One region of the Herbaspirillum sp. WKF16 genome, then DNA from elsewhere that is predicted to be linked to it. Evidence: predicted binding sites of a transcription regulator. Region 1 holds the regulator's gene; each other region holds the start of a gene.
The links. The regulator sigma-54, encoded in region 1, starts transcription at its own class of promoters, with help from an activator protein. The targets are predictions, from matches to a motif close to TGGCANGNAANCTGCTTT.

Region 2: the regulator sigma-54 is predicted to act here: its motif matches at 7,878-7,895, upstream of urtA (urea ABC transporter substrate-binding protein).
Region 3: the regulator sigma-54 is predicted to act here: its motif matches at 4,447-4,464, upstream of Herbaro_RS05015 (ANTAR domain-containing response regulator).

What each region holds. Positions count from the first base shown of each region.
Region 1 covers NZ_CP118632.1:4,115,327-4,125,012, reverse strand. The annotation lists gene mdeB (alpha-ketoglutarate dehydrogenase) at 1-1,489, shown strand, start outside; gene Herbaro_RS18610 (SDR family oxidoreductase) at 1,656-2,414, shown strand; gene Herbaro_RS18605 (UbiX family flavin prenyltransferase) at 2,470-3,048, opposite strand; gene grxD (Grx4 family monothiol glutaredoxin) at 3,090-3,401, opposite strand; gene Herbaro_RS18595 (hypothetical protein) at 3,387-3,698, shown strand; gene hpf (ribosome hibernation-promoting factor, HPF/YfiA family) at 3,760-4,122, opposite strand; gene Herbaro_RS18585 (RNA polymerase factor sigma-54) at 4,264-5,754, opposite strand; gene lptB (LPS export ABC transporter ATP-binding protein) at 5,837-6,577, opposite strand; gene lptA (lipopolysaccharide transport periplasmic protein LptA) at 6,579-7,178, opposite strand; gene lptC (LPS export ABC transporter periplasmic protein LptC) at 7,225-7,833, opposite strand; gene Herbaro_RS18565 (KdsC family phosphatase) at 7,830-8,393, opposite strand; gene Herbaro_RS18560 (KpsF/GutQ family sugar-phosphate isomerase) at 8,393-9,421, opposite strand; gene Herbaro_RS18555 (monovalent cation:proton antiporter family protein) at 9,667-9,686, shown strand, end outside.
Region 2 covers NZ_CP118632.1:4,847,891-4,857,576, reverse strand. The annotation lists gene ureC (urease subunit alpha) at 1-394, opposite strand, end outside; gene Herbaro_RS21905 (urease subunit beta) at 396-734, opposite strand; gene Herbaro_RS21900 (urease subunit gamma) at 748-1,050, opposite strand; gene Herbaro_RS21895 (urease accessory protein UreD) at 1,105-1,992, opposite strand; gene urtE (urea ABC transporter ATP-binding subunit UrtE) at 2,128-2,826, opposite strand; gene urtD (urea ABC transporter ATP-binding protein UrtD) at 2,844-3,713, opposite strand; gene urtC (urea ABC transporter permease subunit UrtC) at 3,710-4,840, opposite strand; gene urtB (urea ABC transporter permease subunit UrtB) at 4,837-6,453, opposite strand; gene urtA (urea ABC transporter substrate-binding protein) at 6,570-7,823, opposite strand; gene Herbaro_RS21865 (ferritin-like domain-containing protein) at 8,143-8,970, opposite strand; gene Herbaro_RS21860 (GGDEF domain-containing protein) at 9,161-9,686, opposite strand, start outside.
Region 3 covers NZ_CP118632.1:1,110,613-1,120,298, reverse strand. The annotation lists gene Herbaro_RS05035 (methyl-accepting chemotaxis protein) at 1-137, opposite strand, end outside; gene Herbaro_RS05030 (ABC transporter ATP-binding protein) at 188-1,000, opposite strand; gene ntrB (nitrate ABC transporter permease) at 1,014-1,925, opposite strand; gene Herbaro_RS05020 (CmpA/NrtA family ABC transporter substrate-binding protein) at 1,940-3,226, opposite strand; gene Herbaro_RS05015 (ANTAR domain-containing response regulator) at 3,614-4,273, opposite strand; gene Herbaro_RS05010 (hypothetical protein) at 4,646-5,506, shown strand; gene Herbaro_RS05005 (DUF3309 family protein) at 5,550-5,708, shown strand; gene Herbaro_RS05000 (hypothetical protein) at 5,878-6,192, shown strand; gene Herbaro_RS04995 (YMGG-like glycine zipper-containing protein) at 6,287-6,502, opposite strand; gene Herbaro_RS04990 (hypothetical protein) at 6,546-6,911, opposite strand; gene Herbaro_RS04985 (CsbD family protein) at 7,136-7,306, opposite strand; gene Herbaro_RS04980 (PAS domain-containing sensor histidine kinase) at 7,583-9,619, opposite strand.

The DNA.
Region 1 (9,686 bases):
CGTGATCCTGGCGCAGACCAAGAAGGGCTATGGCATGGGCGCGGCCGGCGAGGGCAAGATGACCACGCACCAGCAGAAGAAGCTGGACGAAGAGAGCCTGCTGCAATTCCGCGACCGCTTCAAGTTGCCGCTGACCGACGAGCAATGCCGCTCGCTGGCCTTCTACAAGCCGGCTGACGACAGCGCCGAGATGAAGCACCTGCACGCCCGCCGCGCCGCCCTGGGCGGCTACCTGCCGCGCCGCCAGGCCGGCGCCGCCAGGCGCGCGGTGCCGGCCATGGAGGCGCACAGCAAGTTCGCGCTGGAGGCCGACGGCAAGGAAATGTCGTCCACCATGGCGCTGGTGCGCCAGCTCGGCAACCTGTTGAAGGACAAGGATTTCGGCCAGTACGTGGTGCCCATCGTGGCCGACGAGGCACGCACCTTCGGCATGGCCAACCTGTTCCGCCAGGTCGGCATCTATTCTTCCCAGGGCCAGCTCTACGAGCCGGAAGACATCGGCTCCATCCTGTATTACCGCGAGGCCAGGGACGGCCAGATCCTGGAAGAGGGCATCACCGAAGCCGGCGCCATCTCCTCCTGGACCGCCGCCGCCACCGCCTACTCCGTGCACGGCACGCCGATGCTGCCGTTCTACATCTACTACTCGATGTTCGGCTTCCAGCGCATCGGCGACCTGATCTGGGCCGCGGCCGACCAGCGCGCGCGCGGCTTCCTGATCGGCGCCACGTCGGGGCGCACCACGCTGGGCGGCGAGGGCTTGCAGCACCAGGACGGCAACAGCCTGGTGACCGCCGCCTCGATTCCGAACTGCGTCTCGTATGACCCGGCCTACGCCTACGAGCTGGCCGTGATCATCGACGACGGCATGCGCCGCATGATGGAACGCGGCGACGACGTGTTCTACTACGTCACCGTCACCAACGAGAACGAGGCCCAGCCCAGCATGCCGGCCGGCGTCGCCGAGGGCATCCTGCGCGGCATGTATTGCCTGGGCAGGAAGGCGGGCGCGCAGGCGCGCCTGCTGGCGTCCGGCCCTATCCTCAAGGAAGCCCTGGCGGCAGCCGAGCTGCTGCGCCGTCACTGGCAGGTCGAGGCCGAGGTCTGGAGCGTCACCAGCTATACCGAGCTGGCGCGCGACGGCGTGGCTGCGCAGCGCGATCATCGCCTGTGCGGCGCCGACGTCCAGCCGTACGTGACGCAACAGCTGCAAGACAGCGCCGCGCCGGTGATCGCGGTGAGCGATTACATCCGCGCGCTGCCGGAAAGCATCCGCGCCTTCGTGCCGGGCACTTACGTGACGCTGGGCACAGACGGCTTCGGCCGCAGCGATACGCGCGTGAACCTGCGCGACTTCTTCGAGATCGACGCGCGCTGGATCGCCTATACCGCGCTGACCGAGGTGTTCGCCGGCGACCGCGCCAAGCTGGCGGCGGCCGCGCTGACGCTGGGCATCGACACCGCCCAGCCGCTCTCGACCACGGTGTGAACGCGCCCGCGCATGCATGAATGCCGGCGCGCGGATTGAAAATCTCTCATCGAAGCCGGCCGATGCGTTTGCTATAGTGAAAGCCGCCTGCACGCCGCAGGCGGCTTTTTCATTGCCGCAGCGGCGCGCGCACATCCACCGACAAGACAAGACAGGAGTAGACACCATGGCAGCACCGAAACGAATCGCGCTGGTGACCGGCGCAGGCTCCGGCATCGGCCGGCAGATCACGCTCGCGCTGCTGCGCGAAGGCTACGGCGTGGCCCTGGCCGGACGCCGCCAGGATGCGTTGGAAGAGACCGTGAAGCTGGCCGGAGAGCATGGCGCCAACGCCCTGGTGGTGGCCGCCGACGTTACCGACCCGGCCTCGGTGAAGAAGCTCTTCGCCAGCACCAAGGAGCGTTTCGGCCGCCTCGACCTGGTGTTCAACAATGCCGGCATCTTCGCGCCGCCGGTCTCGCTGGAGGAGTTGAGCGTGGAGCAGTGGAAGTCGGCGGTGGACATCAACCTGACCGGGGTCTTCCTGTGCACCCAGGAGGCCTTCCGCATCATGAAGGACCAGACGCCGCGCGGCGGGCGCATCATCAACAACGGTTCGATCTCGGCCCACGCGCCGCGCCCGTATTCGGCCTCGTACACTGCCACCAAGCACGCCATCACCGGCCTGACCAAGGCCACCTCGCTGGATGGCCGCGCCTACGATATCGCCTGCGGCCAGATCGACATCGGCAACGCCGCCACCGACATGACCACGCTGATGAAGAAGGGCACGCTGCAGGCCGACATGTCCACCAAGGTTGAGCCGACGATGGATGCCGAACACGTGGCCCGCGCCATCCTCTACATGGACAGCTTGCCGTTGGACGCCAACGTGCAGTTCATGACGGTGATGGCGACCAAGATGCCGTTCATCGGGCGCGGTTGACCTGGCGTGCAAGGTCAATGAGGGACGAAAAAAAACACGCCTCGGCGTGTTTTTTTTATGACGGCTTCAAACCTTGCCACTCCGGCGTCAGCTGGTGCCCGATGTCGAACAGGTCCAGCACCCGTCCCAGCGTATGGTCCACCATCTCTTCCAGCGATTGCGGCCGATGGTAGAAGCCCGGCAGCGGCGGGAAGATCACGCCGCCCATTTCGGTGACGGCGGTCATGTTGCGCAGGTGAGCCAGGTTGAAGGGCGTCTCGCGCACCATCAGCACCAGGCGGCGGCGCTCTTTCAGCACCACGTCGGCGGCGCGCGTGATCAGGTTGTCGGACAGGCCATGGGCCACCGACGCCAGCGTCTTCATCGAGCAAGGGGCGACGATCATGCCGGCCGAGGCGAACGAGCCGCTGGCGATCGAGGCGCCGACGTCGCGTGCGTTATGCACCACGTCGGCCAGCGCTTCGACGTCCTTGCGGCCGAGTTCGAGTTCCTGGTGGAGATTGAGTACGCCGGCGTCCGACACCAGCAGGTGCGTCTCGACCTGCGCATGGCCGCGCAGGTGCTGCAGCAGCCGCACGCCGTAGATCGCGCCCGTCGCGCCGGTAATGGCGATGATCAGGCGCTGGCGCGGCATGCGGTGCGGAGGGGGAGAGTCAATGAAACAGGGGCGGGAAATCAGCCCTTGATCAGGGTCTGCAATTCGCCGGAAGAGTACATCTCGTTCATGATGTCCGAGCCGCCGATGAACTCACCCTTGACGTACAGCTGGGGAATGGTGGGCCAGTTCGAGTATTCCTTGATGCCCTGGCGCACGTCCGGGCTTTCCAGCACATTCACGGTCACGATGTTCTCGGCGCCGCTGGCCTTGAGCAGCTGGATGGCCTTGCCCGAGAAACCGCATTGCGGGAATTGCGCGGTGCCCTTCATGAACAGCACGACGGGATTTTGGGTGACGGTTTCTTTGATCCAGGATTGGACGTCGCTCATGGCTATGCCTTAAAAAATGGGTTGATTGCCGACATTATAGGGAAAAGCCGGCATTCGCGTTTGAAAGCGGGGCGCGCCGGCGCATCTTCGCACGTCCTTGTTGCCTGCTGGACAGTGGAGGGCAAGGGCGGCTTCTGCTTGCTTCAATTCCAAGATTGGGGCGCGGGAGCTGCCTTCAAGAAGGGGCTGCCAATGTCGCGCATGACCGGCGCGAACTTGCGGCTCGCCACATATTATTTAAATCGTTTGCAACATCTCCTGGCGGCGATCGCACGAGAAATTGCGTGGCGGAAATGAAAAAGGGCGCTTGCGCGCCCTTTCCTCGTGATGGCGGATCCAGGTCCGCGTTTGCCGCGCCTTATGCGCCGGCCGCGCCAGCCGCCTCAGCCGTGTCTTCCGGCAGGCGCTTGGCCATGGAATGGTGCTCCTGCAGCCGGTCCTTGTGCTTGATGACCTGGCGGTCGAGCTTGTCGATCAGCGCGTCGATCGCCGCGTACAGGTCGTGGGCGATGCTCTCCGCGTGCAGATCCTTCCCCTTGATGTGGACGTTGATTTCCGCCTTTTGGCGCTTTTCCTTCTCTGTCAGTTTGTCTACGCTCAGGATGACGCTGACGTCGATCACATTGTCGAAATGGCGCTTGATCCGTGCCAGCTTGCTCTGCACGTATTCCCGGATGGCGGGGGTCAGTTCGAGGTGATGTCCACTGATGGTCAGATTCATACAACACTCCTATCGTGAAGTCACTGGAGGTTCGTGCACCTCATCCGATACACCGGATAGCACAGCGTTTGTGTCTAAGGGCATGGACTGATGCCTGAACACAGCGACGGCTGCAAAGTACTACAGAAAAACTGAGAAAGCTCAGAGGGATTTGCGGAGATTTACCGGCGGAATTTTCAGCACTTCGCGGTATTTTGCGACGGTACGTCGCGCGACCACCATGCCTTGTTCTGCCAGCATATCCGCAATCTTGCTATCGGATAATGGGGTCTGGGGGTTTTCTGCTCCTATCAACTGTTTGATCAGCGCCCGGATCGCAGTGGAGGATGCTTCGCCTCCGGTTTCCGTCGCGACGTGGCTGCCGAAGAAGTATTTCAACTCGAACATGCCATGTGGCGTCAGCATGTATTTCTGAGTTGTCACGCGAGAGATTGTGCTCTCGTGTAGACCCAGTGTATCAGCAATTTCACGCAGCACAAGGGGCCGCATGGCGACAGCGCCATGCGAAAAGAAGTTTCTTTGACGTTCGACAATTGCCTGTGCGACTCGCAAAATCGTATCGAAGCGCTGCCGCATGTTTTTGATCAGCCACTTGGCTTCCTGCAGCTGTGACGTGAGGGAAACTTCGCCTTTGGACTGCTTCAGCGCGCTGGCGTACATCGCATTGACGCGCAGCTTGGGCATCACGTCATGGTTCAGCAGCACCTGCCAGCCGTTCTTTGTTTGCCTGACAATCACGTCCGGCACCACGTAGTCGGAGGCGTCGCGCGCGAATTCCGCGCCCGGGTGCGGGCGGCATTGGCGGATCACGGCCTGCGCCTCGCGCAGGTCTTCGTCGTCGCAGTCGAGCGCCTTCTTGATCTTGTTGAAGTCGCGCTGGGCGAACAGCGGCAGGTAATCCTCGACGATCTTCAGCGCCAGCCGGCGTGTCACGAAGGCCACCTTGGGCATGCGCCGGATCTGCAGCGCCAGGCATTCGCTGGGGCTGCGCGCGCCGACGCCGGCCGGGTCCAGGCTCTGCAGCAGCTTGAGCGAGATCGAGAGCTCATCGAGGTCGACGCCCAGTTCTTCGGGCAGGCGCGAGAGGATGTCTTCCAGCGGCTCTTCCAGGTAACCGCTGTCGTCGAGCGCGTCGGTCAGCAGTTCCAGCAGCGCGCGGTCGCGCAGCGTGCGCGCGGTGAGGCGGATCTGCTCCAGCAGGTGTTCGCGCAGGGTGATCTCGTGCGCTTCGAGCTGCGGCCGGGCGTCTTCGTCGTCGGAAGACTTGCCGTTGCGCGCGACGTCGTCGAAGCTCCAGTCGGACTCGCCGCTGACGCTGTTGTCGGGCGTGTTGTCCTGGTGCTCGAAGTTGGCCTCGCCGTCGCCGCCGGGCGCAGCCGGTTCGGCCGCGGCCTCGCCGGCGGTCTCGGCGACGCCGGAGGAGGGCGTCGCCGAGATCGCGCCGTCGGCCAAGAGGCGCACCGAGTTGTCGAGCGCATCGTCGAGGCGCTCGAGCAGCGGATTGTCGGAGAGGATCTGTTCCAGTTCCTGGTGCAGTTCCAGCGTCGACAGTTGCAGCAGCCTGATCGACTGCTGCAATTGCGGCGTCAATGCCAGGTGCTGCGAGGTGCGTAACTGGAGCGACTGTTTCATCTGGCGTTCAGGAAGCCGCGTGGCCGGCTGTGGTTGCGTTCTTGCGTGTGGGGTGGTGCAGTGTCGCGGTCTGGCGCCGCGCTCACATGCGGAAGTGTTCGCCCAGGTAGACGCGTCGCACCGATTCGTTGGCGATGATGTCGTCCGGGCTGCCGCTGGCCAGCACCGTTCCCTGGTTGATGATGTAGGCGCGGTCGCAGATGCCCAGCGTCTCGCGCACGTTGTGGTCGGTGATCAGCACGCCGATGCCGCGCTCCTTCAGGAAGCGCACGATGCGCTGGATCTCGATCACGGCGATCGGGTCGATACCGGCGAAGGGCTCGTCCAGCAGCACGAAGCGCGGGTCGGTGGCCAGCGCGCGGGCGATCTCGACGCGGCGGCGTTCGCCGCCCGACAGCGACAGCGCCTGGCTGTCGCGCAGCTTCTCGATCTGCAGCTCGTGCAACAGGTTGTTCAGGCGGCCCTCGATCTCGTCGCGCGACAATGGCTTGCCGTTTTCGCGGCGCAGTTCCAGCACCGCGCGGATGTTGTCTTCCACCGAGAGCTTGCGGAACACCGAGGCTTCCTGCGGCAGGTAGGACAGGCCCAGCGTGGCGCGCTGGTGGATCGGCAGGCGCGAGATGGCGGCGCCGTCCAGGTCGATCTCGCCGCCGTCGGACGGCACCAGGCCGACGATCATGTAGAACGAGGTGGTCTTGCCGGCGCCGTTGGGCCCCAGCAGGCCGACCACTTCGCCGCTCTTGACTTCCATCGACACGTCGCGCACCACCTGGCGCGCGCCATAGCTTTTCTTCAGTCCGCGGACGACCAGCGAGCTCACCATCTTATTGGCCCTTCCCGGGCTGGGCCGGTTGCGCGGGTTGCGGTTGCGGCGCCGCTTGCGCCGGCGGCGGGTTCTTCGGCTGGATCACCGCGGTGATGCGGCCGGCCCCAGGCTTGCTCTCGCCGCTGGCGGAGTTGTTGACCGAATAGAACTCGGCGCGGCTGTCGTAGGAGATGAACTCGCCGTTGACCTCGTCGGTGACGCGCTTGCCGTCCATGCGCTGGATGTGGGCGCGGTTGAACAGCTTGGAAATCTCGGTCTGTTCGGAGTATTCAATGCGCTCGGCCTGGCCTTCGATCCACAGGTCAGGGCCGCCGTCGCGCTTCTGGCGGAAGCTGGCCAGCGCACCTTGCGCGGCATACAGCACCGCGTATTCGTAGCCGTACTGGTCGGTGGTCAGCACCACGCGGCCGGCCTTGATCAGCAGCGTGCCGCGCGTGAGCACCACATTGCCGGTGAAGGTCTTCACCTGGCGTACATCGTCGTACACCATCTGGTCGGCCTCGATATTGGTCGGCTTGGTGGTGTCGGCCTTCTCGGCGCGCGCCACGCCGCATGCGGCGGCCAACAGCAACAGCGGCAATAAGAATGAGCGTTTCATAGATTCCTGTCTGGTCGGGTCTGTTCGATCTTGTTGTAATGGAGGCTCAGCGTTTTTTCGGCGCCGGTTCGTAGTGGCCGCGCACGTTGCCGAACAACTGCACCACCTGCGTGGCGTTGTTGGCGGTCATGCCCACCCCGGAGAGGCGGGTGGTGCCCATGGTCATCACCACCGGCTTGTCGGTCTTGACCACTTCGTCGTCCGGCAGCAGCAACAGGTATTCCGACACCAAGTGCATTGGGTCGCGTCCATTGGCCGCGCCGCGGATGGCGTTGGCGTTGCCGTACATGTGGATCTTGCTCTGGTCGTCGGTCACGCGGGCGGTGTCCGAATACAACTCCATCGGCGGCTTTTCCTTGTCCAGGCTGTGCACCACCGGCTTGGTGATTTCAAAGGAATCGTCGGCGGGGAAGTGGACCATCTTGAGGCCGGCCACGTCGTAGCGCGGCAGCCCGGTCGGCCCCAGCTTCACGTAGCTGAAGTTTTCCAGGTAGTAGTCGGGTTTGCTGCGCGGTCGCTCGACCAGTTGCCGGTCGCCGTCGGTGCGCAATACCTGCAGCACCCAGAAGCTGCCCAGCGCCAGCGCGACCAGCGTCACCAGGATCACGCCCAGGCGGATGCGTGCGGCCGCGCGTTCGCCGCTGCGGTTGCTCATGCCAGGTACGGCGCCAGCGCCGCCTCGTAGTTGCCCTGCGCGGCCAGCACCAGGTCGCAGACTTCGCGCACCGCGCCGTTGCCGCCGGTGGCCGTGGTCACGTAATCGCTGCGCAGCTTGACCTCGCGGTGGCCGTTGGCCACGCAGGCCTTGAAGCCGACGCGCGTGAGCACCGGCAGGTCGATGACATCGTCGCCCAGGTAGCCGCAGTCGGCGGCCGCAAGGCCGGTGTGCTGCAGCAGCTGTTCGAAGGCCTGGCGCTTGTCGTGCACGCCCTGGAACACGTGGGCGATGCCCAGGTCCTTGGCCCGGCGCAGCACGAACGGCGACTGGCGCGCGGTGATGATGGCCGCAGCCGTGCCGAACTGCTGCATCATCTTGATGCCGTGGCCGTCCAGCGCGTTGAAGCGTTTCACCGACTCGCCGTCTTCGCCATAGAACAGACCGCCGTCGGTCAGCACGCCGTCGACGTCGAAGATCATCAGCCGCGTCGTCGCGGCCCTGGCCAGGACGGCGGCGTCGAAGGTGCTGGCGAACGGGCTGGCGGGCGCGGCTGTCATCAGATCACCTTGGCGCGGGTCAGGTCGTGGATGTGCAGCGCGCCGGTCAGCACGCCCTGCGCATCGGTCACCAGCAACTGGTTGATGCGGAATTCTTCCATCAGCTGCACGGCGTCCACCGCCAGCTGGTCCTGGTTCACGGTGCGCGGGCCGGCATGCATGACGTCGGCGATGGAGAACTTGCTGAAATCGTGGCCGCGTTCCAGCAGGCGGCGCAGGTCGCCGTCGGTGAACACGCCGATCGGGCGGAAGTCATCGTCGACCACCGCGGTCATGGCCATGCCCTTGCGCGTGATTTCCATCAGCGCGGCCGACAGCGAGACATCGGGGCGCACCGCCGGGATCGCCTCGCCGCTGCGCATGACGTCGCGCACGTGGGTCAGCAGGCGGCGGCCGAGCGCGCCGCCCGGGTGGGAGCGCGCGAAATCTTCTTCCATGAAGCCGCGCGCGTCCAGCAGCGACACCGCCAGCGCGTCGCCCATGGCCAGCGTGGCCGTGGTGCTGGCCGTGGGCGCCAGGTTCAGGGTACAGGCTTCCTTGTCCACCCCGACGTTGAGGTGCACGGCCGACATCTTCGCCAGGCTCGATTCGTCATTGCCGGTCATGCCGATGATGACCGCTCCCATGCGCTTGACGATGGGGACGATGGCCAGCAGCTCGGCGGTTTCGCCGGAGTTGGAAATGGCGATGAAGACGTCTTTCGGCGTCACCATGCCGAGGTCGCCATGGGCGGCTTCGGCCGGATGCATGAACAGCGAAGGGGTGCCGGTGGAGGCCAGGGTCGCGGCGATCTTGCGGCCGATGTGGCCGGACTTGCCGATGCCCGAGACCACCGCGCGGCCGCGGCATTCCATCAAGAGACGTACGGCCTGGGCCAGCGGTTCGGTGCTGTCGTCGGACAGGCGGTTTTTCAGCGCGAGGATGGCATCGGCTTCGATCTGCAGGGTCTGGCGCGCCAGTTCGATGGCGCGGCGGGCGTCCCCGGCCGAAAAAGATGCGGGCGTGGTTTTGTCATCGGTTACACTCATAACCGAAGTATAAACGAATTAGCAAAGCAAAAAACTTGCCAGATGTAAGGGAGTGCCCGATTGACGAGCGGGCGATGCTGCCCGGCGTTGCGCCGCAGCACGACGGCGATGGAGGGATTCGCGGGCCTGTCCGGCGTCGCCCGGTTGCGCCGCAACCAGTGGCGCATCCCACGGGCATGTTTCTCGCTTTGCGGATGCGAACCGGTTCAGCCCACCCCATATAACAAGCAGCGAATCATCCATACATGTTTTCCGGACTGGAACT
Region 2 (9,686 bases), 730 kb from region 1:
CGATGCCGCCGGCGGTGACGATCATGCCTTCGCCGGCGATGATCTCGGTGGCGCCGCCGATGGCCATGGTCACGCCCGGCTGGATGTCGGGATTGCCGGCCTTGCCGATGCCGGCGATCTTGCCGGCCTTGATGCCGATGTCGGCCTTGACGATGCCCCAGTGGTCCACGATCAGCGCGTTGGTGATGACCGTGTCCATGACGTCGGCATGGGCGCGCTGCGACTGTCCCATGCCGTCGCGGATCACCTTGCCGCCGCCGAACTTAACCTCTTCGCCGTAGATGGTGTAGTCCTTCTCCACCTGCAGGAACAACTCGGTATCGGCCAGGCGCACGCGGTCGCCGGTGGTGGGGCCGAACATCTCGGCATAGGCCGAACGGGATATCTTGCTCATGTCATTGTCCCTTTTCGCTGGTCTTGTCCTGCGATTTGAGCTTGCCCATCACCAGCGCGTTGAAGCCGTAGACGCGACGGTCGCCCGCCAGCGCCACCAGCTCGACCACGCGTTCCTGGCCCGGCTCGAAACGCACCGCGGTGCCGGCGGCGATGTTGAGGCGCATGCCGTAGGCCGCCCGGCGATCGAACTTCAGCGCCGGATTGGTCTCGTAGAAGTGGAAGTGCGAACCGACCTGGATCGGGCGGTCGCCGCTATTGGCCACGGTGAGCGCGGCGGTGGCGCGGCCGACGTTGAGTTCGATCTCGCCGGGCTCGACCAGCATTTCTCCTGGGATCATCGGGTGCTCCTGTTCAGGGAATCGGGTGATGGACGGTGACCAGCTTGCTGCCGTCCGGGAAGGTGGCCTCCACCTGGATGTCGGGGATCATCTCCGGCACGCCCTCCATGACGTCGGCGCGCGTGAGGATGGTGGCGCCTTCCGACATCAGCTCGGCGACCGTCTTGCCGTCGCGCGCGCCTTCCATGATGGCGGCGGTGATCAGCGCCACCGCCTCCGGATAGTTCAGCTTCAGGCCGCGCGCGCGGCGGCGCTCGGCCAGCAGCGAGGCGGTGAAGATGAGCAGCTTGTCTTTTTCCCTTGGTGTCAGTTCCATGTTGGCTCCCGGCCGCGGACGGCCTCCAGGTTTTACGGATGTTCTACAAAGCGTTCAGGTATTCCAGATGCGCGGGATCGCCGCCTCGCGCTTGGCCACCGCCGGGCGCAGCACCTGCCAGGCGGTGTGCAGCCATTGCCGGGCCGCCAGGCTGGAGTCGCCCAGGTAGCGCGCCACCAGCACCTGCTTCATCAGCGTGGCGCCGCTGCGTCCTTCCAGCGCCAGGGCGCCGGTGGCCTCGCGCAGCGCCGCCAGCAAGGCGTTGTCCATGCCGTCGCCGACCGCGATCAGGGTGCCGCACACGGTGCGGCCGTCCAGCGCCAGCGGACCGCCCATGCGCTCGGCCTGCTGCCGGCCCTGTTCGAACCAGACCAGCTTGCCGCCCCGCCGGATCTCGGTGCGCTGGGCCACGGCGCCGCGCCCGAAGCGTTCGCCCGAGGCGGTGCGGCCGAAGCACAGGATTTCCGCGCCGAGATAGGCGGCGTCGGCGGCCAGCTCGACGCTGTGTTCCATGTTCACCTCGGCGGCGTCGAAGAAGATGGTTTCCTGGGGCAGCCATTCCAGCGAGGCGCCGGCCCCGGCCCTGAGCGTCACGCCCTGGCGCGAATGCGCGCCATTGGCGCGGTACCACTTGCCGGCGCCCGGCGTGGTCAGCAGCGCGTGCGCGCCGGCGCCGACCTCGGCATCGATGGTCAACTGGTCGCCGCCGACGATGCCGCCGGGCGGATGCACGATGATGGCGTGGCAGACGGATGGATGTTCGGGATAGAGCGGCTTTTGCACGCGCAGCGGGCCGAAATGCCGGCGCCGCACCAGGCGGGTGGTGCCGGCGTCGTCGGCGAACTCCAGCGCCAGGCGCGCCTGGTCCGGCGCGTGGCGCTGCTCCGCGCGCGGCGACGCCGGTGCGCTGGCGGAATCCGAATGGCCGGTGATGCGTTTCATACCTTGTTCTAGTCTGGTTGGAATGCCGCGCCCGTCGGGCCTGTGCAAGTTCATCATTGCCGGGCCCGCGGGGCGTCCGCCAGCAGCGAGTGTATAGCAGACGCGCGGCCAGCGCGCATGCGCCGGCCGGCTTGCTTACACCGCCAGGTGCTTCTTGACGTCGTCGCCGTCCATCTGGTCCTGCGTGCCCGAGGCGACCACCTCGCCGCGCGACATCACGACGAAGGTGTCGGCCAGCTCGCGCGCGAAGTCGAAATATTGCTCGCACAGCAAGATGCCGATGTCGCCGCGCTGGCGCAAGAGGCTGATGACGCGGCCGATGTCCTTGATGATGGAGGGCTGGATGCCCTCGGTCGGCTCGTCCAGGATGATCAGCTTGGGCTCGGCCAGCAAGGCCCGCGCGATCGCCAGCTGCTGCTGCTGGCCGCCGGAGAGGTCGCCGCCGCGCCGGTGCAGCATTTCCTTGAGCACCGGGAACAGCTCGTAGACCTCGCCCTTGATGCTGGCGGCCTTGCGGCCCGACAGCGTGGCCATGCCCATCAGCATGTTCTCTTCCACCGTGAGCCGCGCGAAGATCTCGCGCCCCTGCGGCACATAGGCGATGCCCAGCTTGGCGCGCTGGTGGGGTTTGAGGCGGGTGATGTCGTGCCCCTCGAAGGTGACGCTGCCCTTGGCCACCGGCAGCACGCCCATCAGGCACTTCAGCAGCGTGGTCTTGCCCACGCCGTTGCGGCCCAGCAGCGAGAGTACGCGGCCCTTCTGCACGTCGAGCGATACGCCGCGCAGCGTGTGCGCCGCGCCGTAGTACTGGTTGAGTTGGTTGACTTGCAGCATATGTTTATCGTCCCGCCTTAACGTCCAAGATAGACTTCGATCACGCGCTCGTTGGACTGCACCTGCTGCATGTTGCCCTCGGCCAGCACCGAGCCCTCGTGCAGCACGGTGACCTTGCCGCCCTGGGCGATCTCCTCGACGAAGCCCATGTCGTGCTCCACCACCATGATCGAATGCTTGCCGCGCAGCTCGTTCAACAGCTCGGCGGTGCGCGCGGTCTCGGCGTCGGACATGCCGGCCACCGGTTCGTCCAGCAACAGCAGCTGCGGCTCCTGCATGAGCAGCATGCCGATCTCCAGCCACTGCTTCTGGCCGTGCGAGAGCAAGCCGGCGGGGCGGCGTTCCTGGCCGTTCAGGCGGATCAGCTTGAGGATCTCCTCGATCTTGCCGATCTGCGCCGAGTCCAGGCGCGCGAACAGCGTGGTCTTGACGCGCTTGTCCATCTTCATGGCCAGCTCCAGGTTCTCGAACACCGTGTGCTGCTCGAAGACCGTAGGACGCTGGAACTTGCGGCCGATGCCGGCATGCGCGATCTCGTACTCGGTCATGCGGGTCAGGTCGATGGTCTGGCCGAAGAAGGCGGTGCCCGCGGTCGGGCGCGTCTTGCCGGTGATCACGTCCATCATGGTGGTCTTGCCGGCGCCGTTGGGGCCGATGATGCAGCGCAGCTCGCCCACCGAGATATCCAGGTTCAGGTTGTTGATGGCCTTGAAGCCGTCGAACGAGACCGTGATGTTTTCGAGGTAGAGGATGGCGCCGTGCGTGGTGTCCACGCCCTCGGGCTTGATGCGCTCGTAGGATGTGCCGTGGTCGGCGTGCGGCGTGTCGACGTTGCCGCCCAGGCCGCCCACGCCCGCGGGCGCCTTGCCGGTATCGATGGGACTCATGCGGCCTCCTTGGACGCGACTTCGCCCTCGGGCGGCGCGTCGCGTTTTTTCAGTTTTTGCGCCAGTCCCAGGATGCCTTGCGGCAGGAACAGCGTCACCAGGATGAAGATCAGGCCCAGCGCGTACAGCCACAGGTCGGGGAAGGCCGCGGTGAACCAGCTCTTCAGGCCGTTGACCGTGAAGGCGCCGATGATCGGGCCCAGCAGCGTGCCGCGTCCGCCCACCGCGGCCCAGATCACCATCTCGATGGAATTGGCCGGCGACATCTCGGACGGGTTGATGATGCCCACCTGCGGCACGTAGAGGGCGCCGGCGATGCCGCAGATCACGGCCGACAGCGTCCACACGAACAGCTTGAACCACAGCGGGTTGTAGCCGATGAACATCAGGCGCGACTCGGAGTCGCGCACGCCCTGCAGCACGCGGCCCAGCTTGGAGGTGACGATCATGCGGCAGAGGAACAGCGCGCCGAACAGCAGCGCCAGCGTCACCAGGTACAGCGCCGCCTTGGTGCCCGGCGCGGTGATGGTGAAGCCGAGGATGCGCTTGAAGTCGGTGAAGCCGTTGTTGCCGCCGAAGCCGGTGTCGTTGCGGAAGAACAGCAGCATGAACGCGAACGTCATGGCCTGCGTGATGATGGAGAAGTACACGCCCTTGATGCGCGAGCGGAAGGCGAAGTAGCCGAACACGAAGGCCAGGACGCCCGGCACCAGCACCACCAGCAGCATGGCGAACCAGAAGTGCTCGGTCATCCACCAGTACCACGGATAGGCCTTCCAGTTCAGGAACACCATGAAGTCCGGCAGGTCGCTCTGGTACACGCCGTCGCGGCCGATGGCGCGCATCAGGTACATGCCGTGCGCATAGCCGCCCAGCGCGAAGAACACGCCGTGGCCCAGCGACAGGATGCCGGTGTAGCCCCACACCAGATCCAGCGCCAGCGCCGCCATGGCGTAGCACATGAACTTGCCCACCAGCGCCACGGTGTAGCTGGAGACGTGCAGCGCGCTGCCGTCGGCGAAGGCCAGGTTGCAGATCGGCAGCAGCGCCAGGATCACCGTGCAGACCACGATGCCGGTCCACGCGGGTTTGGAAAACAAAGAGGGTCGCATCAACATGGTGTTCATTCCACGCTCCTGCCCTTGAGTGCGAAGAGGCCTTGCGGACGCTTCTGGATGAAGACGATGATGAACACCAGGATGGCGATCTTGGCCAGCACAGCGCCGGCCATCGGCTCCAGGAACTTGTTCACCTCACCGAGGCCGAAGGCCGCGATCACGGTGCCGGCCAGCTGGCCCACGCCGCCCAGCACCACCACCATGAAGGAGTCCACGATGTAGCCCTGGCCGAGGTCGGGACCGACGTTGCCCAGCTGCGAGAGCGCCACGCCGCCCAGGCCCGCGATGCCGCAACCCAGGCCGAAGGTCATCATGTCGATGCGGCCGGTGGACACGCCCACGCAGTCGGCCATGCGGCGGTTCTGCGTGACGGCGCGCACGAACAGGCCGAGGCGTGTCTTGTTGAGGATCAGCCACACGGCGAACACCACGAACAGCGCGAAGAACACGATCACGATGCGGTTGTAGGACAGCACCAGCGAGCCGAGCACGGTCACGCCGCCCGACATCCAGCTGGGGTTGGCCACTTCCACGTTCTGCGCGCCGAAGATGGAGCGCACCGCCTGCATCAGCATCAGGCTGATGCCCCAGGTGCACAGCAGCGTCTCCAGCGGGCGGCCGTAGAGCCAGCGGATCACCAGGCGCTCCAGCGCGATGCCCACGGCGGCGGCGACGATGAAGGCGGCCGGCAGCGCGACCACCAGGTAGGCGTCGATCGCGCCGGGGAAGAACTTGCGGAACACCAGCTGGCACACGTAGGTGGTGTAGGCGCCGATCATCAGCAGCTCGCCGTGCGCCATGTTGATGATACCCATCAGGCCGAAGGTGATGGCCAGGCCCAGCGCCGCCAGCAGCAGCACGCTGCCCAGCGAGACGCCGTAGAACAGCTTGCCGGCGAAGTCGACGATGGACAGGTGGCGATCCAGCGCGGCCAGCGTGCGCACGGCTTCGATGCGCACGCCCTCATCGGGCTCGGCGTAGCTGCCGTCGGGGTTCTTGGCCAGCATCTGCTCCAGCGCCGGCTTGAGCGAGGCGTTGGTGGTCTCGGCCAGGGTCTTCACCGCGGCGCGGCGCACGGCCGGATCGGCCGCATGCAGGTTGGCGGTGGCCTGCACCTGTTGCAGGACGTCCTTGATCTGGGCGTCGCCTTCCTTGGCCAGCGCCTTCTGGATCAGCGGCAGCTGCGCCGGGTCGGCGCTCTTGAGCAGGTCGCCGGCGGCAGCCAGGCGCTCCTCACGTTTTTCGGAGAGCAGCTTCAGGCCCGAGAGCGCGCCGTCGACCGCGCCGCGCAGGCGGTTGTTGACGGTCACGCCTTCGGCGTCGTCGGGCGCCGGGCCGCTCTGGCCGGTGGCCGGGTTGAAGGCATTGCCGGCGTCGTCGACGATCAATACGTCGCCGGCCGGGGTGGCATACAGGGCATCGCTGTTCAATGCCTTGAGGACCTTCACCGCATCGTCGCTGGCGAGCGCGGCAATCTGGTTGACGGCGTCGATACGCGCGTCGGGGTCGTCTCCGCCAAGCGGCTTGAGCAATGCCGGATCGATGGCCGCGCTGGCGGCCAGCGCGTGCGCGCAGAGCCACATCGCGAACGAGGCGCGTAAAAGCTTGATGGCTGTTTTCATTTTTGGATATTCCCAGGCGCCCGGGCGGCGTTGGGCAAGATGCCGGACGGCGGGCGGATCTGTCGGATCGTGGTGGGTGTTGCCGGGGGCGCGCCGGTTGGCGCGCCCTGCCGCAATTACATCTTCTGCTTGCCTTCGTTGCCCGGGATGTACGGGCTCCACGGTTGCGCGCGGATGGTGGTCTTGGTCTTGTTGACCACGTTGAACTGACCGTCGGCCTTGATTTCGCCGATCATCACCGGCTTATGCAGGTGGTGGTTGGTCTTGTCCATTTCCAGCTCGTAGCCGGACGGCGCCTTGAACTTCTGGCCGCCCATGGCTGCGATCACCTTGTCGGTGTCTGTGGTCTTGGCCTTCTCCACGGCCTGCTTCCACATGTAGATGCCGACGTAGGTGGCTTCCATCGGGTCGTTGGTCACGACGGTATCGGCATTGGGCAGGTTCTTGGCCTTGGCGTAGGCTTTCCACTTCTTGATGAAGGCGGCATTGACCGGGTTCTTCACCGATTCGAAGTAGTTCCAGGCCGCCAGGTGGCCCACCAGCGGCTTGGTGTCCACGCCGCGCAGTTCTTCCTCGCCCACCGAGAACGCCACCACCGGCACGTCGGTCGCCTTCAGGCCGGCGTTGCCCAGTTCCTTGTAGAAGGGCACGTTGGAGTCGCCGTTGATGGTGGAGATCACCGCAGTTTTGCCGCCGGCCGCGAACTTCTTGATGTTGGCGACGATAGTCTGGTAGTCGGAGTGACCGAACGGGGTGTAGACCTCGTCGATGTCGGAGTCCTTCACGCCCTTGCTGTGCAGGAAGGCGCGCAGGATCTTGTTGGTGGTACGCGGGTAGACGTAGTCGGTGCCCAGCAGCACGAAGCGCTTGGCGCCGCCGCCTTCCTTGGACATCAGGTATTCGGTGGCGGGAATGGCTTGCTGGTTGGGCGCGGCGCCGGTGTAGAACACGTTCTTCTCGAGTTCTTCGCCTTCATATTGCACCGGGTAGAACAGCAGGCTGTTCAATTCCTTGAACACCGGCAGCACCGACTTGCGCGACACCGAGGTCCAGCAGCCGAACACGACGGAAACCTTGTCCTGCGAAATCAGCTGGCGCGCCTTTTCGGCGAACAGCGGCCAGTTGGAGGCCGGGTCGACGATTACCGGCTCCAGCTTCTTGCCCATCACGCCGCCATTGGCGTTGATTTCATCGATGGTCATCAGGGCCACGTCCTTGAGCGACGTCTCGGAGATCGCCATGGTGCCCGAGAGGGAGTGCAGGATGCCGACCTTGATGGTGTCCGCGGCGAACGCGGAGGGCAGCCAGGAGGATGCGGCCAGGGCGAACGCGCCCAGTGCGGTGGCTTTCAGTACGGTACGACGTGACATGTTTGCTCCCTCGGGAAAAAAGTTCGGATAAGTTTTTTTCACTGCCCAGCTCTAATAGCAGAATGCGTGCCAATGCCCGGCTGTCGCCGGTGGCCGTGCATCAAAGCGGGGCGCACGCGAGGGAGGCGCGGTGCGGGATGTTGTCAATGCAGTCGGATTTGCGCACCAAACGCGGGCGACTTTGTCGACAAGCCGGATCCGGCGCGACGACGCTCACCAAGCTGGCGCGCGGCGATGCCCGATGTTGGGGCGGGCGCCGACCGTGCGGCCGGGACGGACAAGGCAGGCGCGAGGCGCCGCTACGGCGGCGGGGAGGGACTCAGCGCAGGATGACCCGCTGCATGAACTGGCGGATCGGGAACTCGATCATGCTCTGCACCGCCGGCGGCAATTCCAGCGGCCGCATGATCATCTTGATGGTGGTCTCGGGTTTGAGGTTCACGCGCACAGTACGGCTCATGCGCGAGGCCAGCGCCTTGACCCGCGCCGGGTCGGCCGCCAGCGCCGGGTCGTGGACCCGCACCACATGGCGGATGGCGCAGTCGGCATCCTCGTTCTTGAGCTCCAGCGTGCGCCGGCCCAGGGTGCCCAGCACGCGTGAGCGGCCGACGTTTTCCAGGCTGCGGTAGCGGCGGAAGTACTTGTAGAAGTGCTTGTAGTGATTCACTTCGTCGTTGGCGATCAGGCCGGCCAGGTGCTTCAAGACCGGTTCGTCGGCGGCGCGCGCCAGGGCGCGGTAGTAGGCCGAGGTGCCGGTCTCCACCACGCAGCGCGCCGCCAGCTCCAGCGCGCGCGAGGGCTCCAGCAATTCCACCTTGCAGTATTGCGAGTACTCGTCGAGGAAGCCGCGGTAGGCGCGCTCCCAGTCGAATTCCGGCCACACGTACTGGACATAGGCGCGCAGCGCGGCGCCGTGCTGCAGTTCTTCCTTTTCCCATTGCTCGCGCAGCCAGCCCTCGACTTCGGCGTCGCCCCGGTAATACTCCACCAGGTTGTGCGTATAGAGGTCCGAGCCGCTCTCGATGAAGGAGGCGCAGGCGACCAGGTAGAACAAATCCTCGTTGCCGCGCATGCGCGCCACGTCGATGCGCGTGAAATCGATATCTTCAACGGTCCAGTGTTTTTTTTCTTCGCGGCTCGACGTCATCTGCTGCTCCCTGGCAATGGTTGGCATGCAGATATGATGCGGCGCCGAATCTTTGGTTCAGGCAATACGGCGCCGCGCCGGCCATCTTTGCATCGTCCGGGGAGTCGTCAGCCGATTGTCAGCGCGCTGCAAGAATGCGCCGACAGCGCCAGGGGAAGCCGTTGCCCTGCGGCATCGCCGCAGGGGCAAGTCAGAAGTGGCCGGTGGCGTCGCTGCCCAGCACCACGCGGTTGCGGCCTTGGTATTTGGCGTGATAGAGCGCCTGGTCGGCAATGCGCAGCACGCGTTCGGCGGCCAGTTGCTCGTCGGGCTGCACGGCGGCCACGCCGATGCTGGCGGTGATGTAGCCGAAGGGCGAATCGGCGTGCGGGATCTTCAGGGCGAAGATGGCGTCGCAGATGTTCTCGGCCTGCTGGATGGCGCTGCCGGGATCGCTCTCGGCGACGATGATGACGAACTCCTCGCCGCCGTAGCGCGCCACCAGGTCGGTCGCGCGGCGCGAGCTTTGCTGCAGCACGCGCGCCACGATGCGCAGGCATTCGTCGCCGGCCTGGTGGCCGTAGCGGTCGTTGTACTTCTTGAAGTAATCGACATCCAGCATCAGCAGCGCCAGCGGCTTGGCGGAGCGCACCGCGCGTCGCAGCTCGTTGGCCAGCGCCTCGTCGAAGCGACGGCGGTTGGCCACGCCGGTCAGGCCGTCGGTCGACGACAGCGCC
Region 3 (9,686 bases), 2.0 Mb from region 1:
AGCGGTACGATGTCCTGCTCGCCGGTCTGGTCGACGGTCGTATCGGCGGTGGCCGACGAGGCGGCGCGGGCATCGTTGACGGCGGCCGGATGGGGATGCAGCTGCCGCGTTTCCTGCACGGCGACGGCGTTGCTCATGGATTGTCCTCCTGGCGATGCTGGCTGATGGTTCTGCGCGGCGCGATGGCTCAAGCAGCCTCGCGCGCCGGATGCGCCTGCTTGCGGTACAGGAACTCCAGCACCTCGGTGCGATAGGCCGAGTACTGCGCGTCCTGCGCCAACGCGACGCGGTCGCGCGGGCGCGCCAGCTTCACCTCGAGGATCTCGCCGATGGTCGCGGCCGGGCCGTTGGTCATCATCACGATGCGGTCCGACAGCAGCACCGCCTCGTCGACGTCGTGGGTCACCATCACCACCGTCGATTCGGTCTTGGCCACGATCTTGAGCAGCTCGTCCTGCAGGTGGGCGCGGGTCAGCGCATCGAGCGCGCCGAAGGGCTCATCCATCAGCAAGACCTTGGGTTCCATCGCCAGCGCGCGGGCGATACCCACGCGCTGCTTCATGCCGCCGGAGATCTCGTTGGGGCGCTTGTTCTCCGCCGCCGACAAGCCCACCAGCGCCAGCGCGGCGCGCGTGCGGTCGCGCAGCCGGGTGCGGTCCTCGCTGGCGCCGAACACGCGTTCCACGCCCAGGTAGATGTTCTCGTAGCAGGTCAGCCAGGGCAGCAGCGAATGGTTCTGGAACACCACCGCGCGTTCCGGCGAGGGCCCGCCGATCTCGCGATTGGCGCACAGGAGCACGCCGGCGCTGGGCCGCGTCAGCCCCGCGATCAGGTTCAGCAGGGTCGACTTGCCGCAGCCGGAGTGGCCGATCAGCGAGACGAACTCGCCCTTGGCCACCGTCAGGTCGATCTCGCGCAGCGCGTGGAAGCTGCCCTTCCTGGTGTTGAACACCATCTCCACACCGTGGATGTCGATGAACTTGCCGTTGATGTTTTCCATGATGTCCCCGCGCTCAGTTGTTCACTTGCTCGTACGTGAAGGCCTTGGCCAGGGCCACCAGCGCCTGTTCCAGGATCAGCCCCACCACCCCGATGACGACGATGGCGATGATGATGTGCGGCACGTTCAGGTTGTTCCACTCGTCCCATACCCAGAAGCCGATGCCCACGCCGCCGGTCAGCATTTCGGCCGCCACGATCACCAGCCAGGCGGTACCGATGGACAGCCGCACGCCGGTCAGCATGTAGGGCAGCACCGAGGGAAACAGGATCTTGGTCAGGATCTTCCATTCCGACAGGTTCAGCACGCGCGCCACGTTCATGTAGTCCTGCGGCACGCGCTGCACGCCCACGGCGGTGTTGATGATCATCGGCCAGATCGAGCAGATGAAGATCGACCAGATCGCCGCCGGGTTGGCCGACTTGAACACCAGGAGGCCGATCGGCAACCAGGCCAGCGGCGAGACCGGGCGCAACAGGCTGATGATGGGGCTGAACATGCGCGAGAGGAATTCCACCCGGCCGATGGCAAATCCCAGCGGGATGCCCACCAGCGCCGCCAGGCCGAAGCCCACGCCCACGCGCTGCAGCGAGGCCAGGATGTTCCAGCCTATACCCTGGTCGTTGGGGCTGTTGCGGTAGAAGGGATCGGCGAACATGCTCATCGCCTCCTTCAGCGTCACCAGCGGCGTAGGGAAGCTGCTGTTCTTGATGGCGATGATCTGCCATACCAGCACCAGCACCGCCATGCCCAACAGCGGCGGCACGATGCGCATGAAGGCGTTGCCGCCCAGCGGCTTGCTCCTCGCCTTGCGCATCGTCGCGGCTGCCGGCGCGGCCTGCGCCTCGTTGGCCGCCGGCGCGCGCGCGGCGGCGCCGGCCGGCTTGGCGTTATCGCTCATGATGCTCTCCACGGCTGCGCTCATCGGTTTCCCCTTCCTCAGACTTTGATCTTGAAGGACTGCGCGTAGGCGGCGGGATTCTTGCCGTCCCACACGACGCCGTCCATGAACTTGGAGCTGCGCATGACGTCCTTGGGCAGCGGCGTCTTGGTCATCGCCGCAGCGTCCTTGTACAGGTCGATCTGGTTGACCGACCTGGCCACGGCCAGGTAGTCCGGGTCGCTCTTCAACAGGCCCCAGCGGCGGTGCTGCGTCATGAACCACATGCCGTCGGAGAGGAACGGGAAGTTGACCTGGCCGTCCTCGTAGAACTTCATGTAGTTGGGGTCGTCCCAGGTCTTGCCCAAGCCGTTCTGGTAGCGGCCCATGATGCGCTGGTCGATCACGTCCTTGCTGGTGTTGACGTAGGACTTGTCGGCGATCACCTCGGCCATCTTGTTCTTGTTGGCCAGCGAGGCGTCGATCCACTTGCTGGCGTCGAGGATGGCGGCCATCATCGCGCGGCAGGTGTTGGGGTATTTCTTGACGAACTCCAGCGAGGAGCCCAGCACCTTCTCCGGGTGATCCTTCCAGATGTCCTGGGTGGTGGTGGCGGTGATGCCCACGCCGTCGACGATGGCGCGGTGGCCCCAGGGCTCGCCCACGCAGAAGCCGTCCATGTTGCCGACCCGCATGTTGGCCACCATCTGCGGCGGCGGCACGGTGATCACCTTGGCGTCCTTCATCGGGTTGATGCCGTTGGCGGCCAGCCAGTAGTACAGCCACATGGCGTGGGTGCCGGTGGGGAAGGTCTGGGCAAAGGTGTATTCGCGCTTGTCGGTCTGCATCAGCCTGGCCAGCGAGGCGCCGTCCACGGCGCCCTTGTCGGCCAGCTTCTTGGACAGGGTGATGGCCTGGCCGTTGTGGTTCAGGCCCATCAGCACCGCCATGTCCTTCTTCTGCCCGCCGATGCCCAGCTGCACGCCGTAGATCAGGCCGTACAGCACGTGGGCGGCGTCCAGTTCGCCGTTGGTCAGCTTGTCGCGCACGCCGGCCCAGGAGGCCTCCTTGCTGGGCACGATCTTGATGCCGTATTTCTTGTCGAAACCCAGCACCGAGGCCATCACCACCGATGCGCAGTCGGTCAGCGGGATGAAGCCGATCTTGACCTCTTCCTTCTCCGGTTTGTCGGAACCGGCCGCCCATGCGCCACCGGTGGCTAATCCCATCATGCTCGCTCCCGCCGCGATGCCCGCGGTCTGAATGATCTTGCGGCGCGTGCCGTTCACCGGCTCGGCCCCACTTGCCACGTCTGCCGCCTTGTCCGCCTGCCCTTTGAAGTCCATAGCATTTTCCCCGTTGCGAATTGATCTGAACCGACCCATAGCTGCAAAACAAAAAAGGCGTATCCGGCATGGATCGCTCCATGCCGGAAGACGCCTTTGTCTTGGTCGACGCGACCGCCGTTGGCCGCGTCTGGTGCGCACTCGTTGCGCTATGCAGGGGGAATCAGCAAAGACTGTGCCAAGCGTCGCAAAAAGATACGCGCGGGCCTCGCTTTGCCTATGAAGAAGGCACGTCGGCGAGCGCCTGGCAGGGCCGCAGCGGGCCTGCCAGGCGCGGCTGCAGCGCGATCAAAACGGGCGCGGGGCCGCACCCGTTTTGTGCTTTGCACCAAGTTGGCGGAACGAAAAGAATGGAAGGGAGCGGCCGGCAAGGCCGGGCCGGGCTGTTCAACCCAGCAGATCCTCGGCGTCCAGCAGGCGCTGGGCCACTTCCGAGAGCTTGAGGTTGCGGTTCATGGCCATGCTGCGCAGCTTCTGGTAGGCCTGCTCCTCGGACAAGCCCTTGCGCGCCATCAGCACGCCCTTGGCGCGCTCGACCAGCTTGCGCTCGGCCAGCTTGTTGCGGGTATCGGAGAGCTCGGCCAGCAGTTTCTGTTCCTGGCGGAAACGCGCCAGCGCCACGTCCAGCACCGGCTTGATGCGCTCCGAATGCAGGCCGGCCACGATGTAGGCGGTCACACCCGCGGCCATGGCGGCGTCCATGCTGCCGGTGTCGTCGTCCTCGGTAAACATGACGATGGGGCGGCGTTCATCGCGGGTAGCGATGACGATGTGCTCCAGCACGTCGCGGGCGTCGGACTCGGCTTCGATGATGATCATGTCCGGCTGCAGGCTGGCGATGCGGTCCGGCAGCGAGAGATCGGCCGGCAGCGCGGCGACGATGTTGTAGCCGGCGTCCATCAGCCCGGTGCGCAGCGCCTCGGCGCGCTGTTCGGCCTGCGCATGCGCGGCCTCGTCATGGTCTTCTTCCAGGTGCGGCACGGAATTGACGATGACGATGCGCAAGGGGCGGCCGCTGGGCGGCGTCGATGAGCTATCTGGCTTCATTGAAGGACGAACTGGCTATCGGCTTTGGTGACAACTCAACAAATCAAGTCCGCTGATCCGTTCCAACGGTTGCGCTGCAAGGCAGCATGCGAATGACGGCCGGAATAGTAACCCATTGCCGCTCAAAAAACATGCATGACCGCAAAAACACGGCAGCCCGCCATCAGGAGTTTCAAGCAAATTCCGCACCATTGCGCCATGGCTCATCTTCCTCTTCGCCCACGCCGCAGCTCGCCTTTTCCTACAGGAAATCGGGATCCACGCTGATCGCGCCGGCAAGAATGCACGTCCTATGATGCATCAGCTTGCACGGCCGACCGGAGTTCCACGCTCCGGCATTACAACACCCTCGCACTACGGAGACCGCTCGACATGAATACCGACCTGCTGCCCCCCGCCCCTGCTCCCGCACCCCGCTCGCACACCCGTAAGCGCCTGCGCGCCGTGAGCCTGCTTTCCGGCGCCGCCGCGCTCGGCCTGTTCGTCCAGGGAGCACACGCCGATCCCTCACCGGCGCTTGACCGCTTCAGCCTCTCGGTGGGCGGCTACTACGTCGACCCGACCTTCAACATCAAAGGCAATACGCGCTACGGCTCGGCCGAAAGCGGCGACATCGACCGCAACCGCACCACCCTGCCGCGCGTGCGCGCCGAGTTGCTGCTAGGCGACAGCCAGGGCCTCTCGTTCGATTACTTCCGCTACCGCAACGACTACAACTACTCCACCACGCGCTCGTTCAACGTCGGCGGCACGCCGGCGATCCTGTCCGGCGCCGCCAACGCCAACATCGAGGTCGACTTTGCCTCGCTGGCCTACAAATGGTGGCTGGGGCACGGCAACGATGTCTTCGGCATCGGCGTGGGCGCCGGCTACTATCGCGCGCACTACGACCTGCAGGCCAGCGGCGTGTTCAACGGCACCACCGGCTCGCTGAGCGAAAACCAGACCGAGAAGACCTTTGCGCCCCTGCTGGAACTGGGCTGGAAGCACGCCTTCAGCCGCGACCTGCGCATCTACGCCGAAGCCTCGGGCGTGAAGAAGAACTGGGGCACGGTCACCGGCCATATCTACGGCGCGGCGCTGGGCGTGGAGTGGTATCCGCTGAAGAACCTCGGCGTCGGCGCCGACTACGGCATCACCCGCATCCACATTGATCGCGACGGCGGCAACTCGCAGGCCGCCGTCGACGTCAAGCTGACCGGGCCGTCGGCGTACGTGAAAATGCGTTTCTGATAACACCACGATTTCCCGTCACCAATAACAAAGGAGAACGACCATGACACTCGGCACCATTCTGCTCATCATCCTGATTTTGATCCTGCTGGGCGTGATCCCGGCCTGGCCGCACAGCCGCGGTTGGGGCTATGGCCCAAGCGGGATCGCCGGCACTGTAGTGATCATCCTGCTGATCCTGCTGTTGCTGGGCAAGATATAACGCCCGGCAATTTCATTTCCACAGCCCAAGCCTGATACCATCCCTCCTGCGGATGGGAGCGCGGCGCGGTCGGTGCCCTGTCACCGGCCGCGCCGCGTTCTTTTGCGCCCGGCCGCCGGACTACGGCCGCCGCCGGCGCGTTTGCCAATTTCCAAGAAGAGGTCCAACCATGAAGAACAACATCCTCGCAGTTTCCCTCCTCGCCCTGGCCGCGTTGTGCGGCGCCGCCCATGCGGCCGAGGAAGATGTTTCCGCCGCCGATCCGGCGCGCTGGTACACCCCCGACGATACACCCAAGGCGCGCTACCAGAACCTCACCAAGGAGGCCAATGCGGCCTACGGCGAGGCGGTGCTCGACTGCAAGGGCAAGCGCGGCAAGGAGCTCAAGGCCTGCCGCGGCACGGCGGCCGCCGCGAAGAAGGACGACATGGAGCGCGCCAAGCGCATCTACAACGACTACAAGGCCAACGCCCCGGCCTCGTGACCAGGGCAGGCCCGATGCACGCAAAAAAGCCGGCATGCGCCGGCTTTTTCATTGTCGGCGCCGCAGCGCCGAAGCGTGATGACGGTCGGGCGGCTCAGCGTCCAACCTGGTTGCCGATCACGCCGCCCACGGCAGCGCCGCCGACGGTGCCCAGTCCGCTGCCGCCGGTCAGCACCGCGCCGCCGACCGCGCCGACGCCTGCGCCCACCGCAGTATTTTTGTCACGTTGGGACATGTTGCTGCAGCCGCTCATCGCCGAGAAGGCAAACACGGCAACCGATGCGACAGCGAGTTTTTGAATTGTTTTCATGACTGCACCTCATTGAGAAATGTGGGAGTAAGTTGATCGGGCCTCAGGTCATCGGCCGCATGATCACGATGGGATGGCCCGGCTCGGCATGATCGCGATAGTTCTGGGGTTGCAGCGATTCATCCTTGCGGCCCGGCTTGGCGGCGCCCTCTCCGGCGGCGCCGCGCACGATCACCGCGTTGCGGATCGACTTGGAACGCTTGGCCTGGCCCATATCCATGTATCGGAATTTCTTTTGCCCCAGCTTTTGCAGCTGGACCGGATCCACCGGCATATGGCGCTCCATCACCGAGGAGGACCAGCGCGAAGCGGAGACTTCGGCCGGAACATCCAGATCTTGAGCGCCGGCCTGCGAAGCCGCAGCCGACATGCCAGCCAGAAGGCAGAATCCAATTAGTGTTCTTTTCATGATCCCTCCAAAAGGCCAGTGAGGCGGCCGTAGGCAAATTGCGTGCTTAAGGCAGAACTCTTTGGCGTTTCGCCGCTCTATCGCACAATGGGCACATGGTGATGGAAAATGCTGCACCACAAAATCAGCTCATTCCGATTTTGGCGTAGGATTTCTCCTACGCGCGCGGCGTCACGCGCTTAAACGAGGGCCGCGACGGCAATTTGCCGCCGCAGCCCGCTCGTTCAGTGCTTCATCGATTCCTTGGCATCGCCGTAGCTCTTCTGGACGTTGCCTTCAACCTGCTTGGCTGCGCCCTTGACCTGCTGGCTCTGGTTGCCTGTCATCTCACCGGTCTTTTGTTGCACCTTGCCGGCTGCTTGCTTCACGCTACCCTTGACTTGGTCCTTGTTCATGATGGCTCCTTGAAGGTTGAAACGAGAACCGGCACTGGCATCAGCCTTGCGCCGGCATCGCCGCGCCTTGGTTCAGGCAGGTGGCGACGATGAATTCATGGTAGCGATGAGCCGCTGCGGGCGGCATAAGAAAGCCCCGCTTTCGGACGTAGGAGAAAACGAAAACAGGTGCAGGAATAAGGCACCGGCCCGGCTCGCCGAGATGCGCCCAGACGCGCCGCCGGCAAGAAAAAAGCCGCCCGGGGGCGGCTTTTCTTCATCGCGGGCAGGCCTTGCTCAGCTCTCTTCGGTGGCCGCCATGTCGGGCTGGATCGGCAGGCTGATGGTGATCAGCGCCCCCTTGCCCGGCGTCGAACGGATGTCGACCTTGCCGCCGAAATAGGTGGCGCGTTCGCGCAGCCCGCGCAGGCCATAGGTCTTGTGATTGTCTCGCCGCTCCTCGGGAATGCCGACGCCGTCGTCGCGCACCGTCAGCGCCACGTGGTCCTCGTCGACGTCCAGGATCACATCCACTTTCGACGCCTTGGCATGCTTGGTGACGTTGTTGAGCATCTCCTGCAGCATGCGGTAGATGGCGATCTCCATCTGGTGGCCGACCGTCACGTCCTCGTCCGGCAAGCTGGCGTGACAGGCGACGCCGGTGCGCTCATGCAGCTCGTCCAGTTGCTCGGAGATGGCCGCCTTCAGGCCGAACAGGTCCAGGGTATTGGGCCGCAGTTCGGTCTGGATGCGCCGCGTGGTGGCCACCAGCGACTTCATCAGGCCTTGCATGCGCCCCTTGCGATCGGTCCACTTCTCGTCCGGCGGCAGCACCTGGTAGACGCCCTCCAGGTGCATCGACAGCGCGGTCAGCGAAGCGCCCATGTTGTCGTGCAACTCGCGGGCGATGGCGCGCTTCTCTTCCTCGCGCACGGTCTCCAGGTGGTTGGTCAGCTCGCGCAGCAGCGCGGTACGCTGCACCACGGTCTTTTCCAGCTGGCTCTCGCGCTGGCGCAGCACGTCCTCGGCCTGCTTGCGCTCGGTGATGTCGGTGCTGATGCCGATCACCCCCTGCACGCTGCCGTCCTTGCCGAACCAGGGCACCTTGGCGGTCTGGAAGGTGACCACGCCTTCAGGCAGGTGCATGGTCTGCTCCAGCTTCTCGGGCTTGCCCGACGCCATCACGCGGCGGTCGTCGCGATCGACCCGGTCGGCCTCCTCTTCCACCATGAACAGCTCGCGGCTGGAGCGGTACATGGTTTCTTCCCAGGTCTTGCCCAGCTTGTGCAGCGTGGCCGGGTTGGCGAAGATCATCAGGCCCTGGCGGTTCTTGACGAAGATGGGATCGCTGGTGCTTTCGCTGACGGCGTTGAGCAACGCGCTGGTCTCGGCCAGCTTCTGCGCATTGCGGGTGCGCTCGCCGTACTCACTGTCGAGCCGGCTGGCCGAACCCCAGAAAATGAAGAGGATGATGACGCCGTTGATCAGCGTCAGCGTCGGCAGCAGCAGCTCCGGCACGATCCAGCCATTGGTCATGCCCCAGTTCAGCAGCAGGCTGAAGGCCAGCAGCAGGAACAGGGTCTGCGGCAGCAGGCGGCGCAGCATCTGCCCGCCCGGTGCCATGCGCATGATCACCGCCATGACCGGATGGCCCGGCCGCGCCATCAGCAGGGCCGCGCCCATCAGGGCGAACACCATCGCAGAGAGCAGGGGTACCGGCAGGTAGAAGTCGAGATAGGTGAACTGCGCCACGCCGTAGATATAACCCACCAGCGGGATCGCCGCCAACCCGATCAGGGCGAAGGACAGGTACTCGGAAGGATAGTAGCCGCCCAGGAGGCGCCAGTCGTGCAGCAACAGGATCGCCGCCATCAGCACGAAGCCGATCGACAGCAGTGGCGGGATCACCAGCGGCGAGATCGGATGCGCCTGGTCCACCGGCAGCCAGCCCAGGCCATACAGGCCCCCATGCACCAGCGTGGCCAGGCCCAGCGCCAGCAGCAGCGCCGACAGCAGCTTCACCAGTCCATCGATGCGGGCGCTGCGCACCGAGACGTTGACGCAACGCAGGTAGAGCGCGCAGGCGCCCAGGATGAAGCCGGCCGCGGTCACCTCGCCGACGGCCAGCAGGTCGGCCAACAGGTGGCGATATTCTTCTTGCAGGAAGCCGGCCACCACGACCACCACGCCAAACAGGATGACCGCCATGGCCAGGCCCATGGCCAGCGTGATCATGCTGCTGTAGTGGGAATGGGAAGCCGCGAAATACTCGGCCGATGCGTTGCCCTGCATGTCGGCCGAGGGCGGACGGGCGCCGCCGTTTTTGTTTTGCATCGTCGGGGATCCCCTGCTTTTAGAACTGTTCTTTGTTTGCCGCTATCGCCGCTGCGCCGACCTGCCC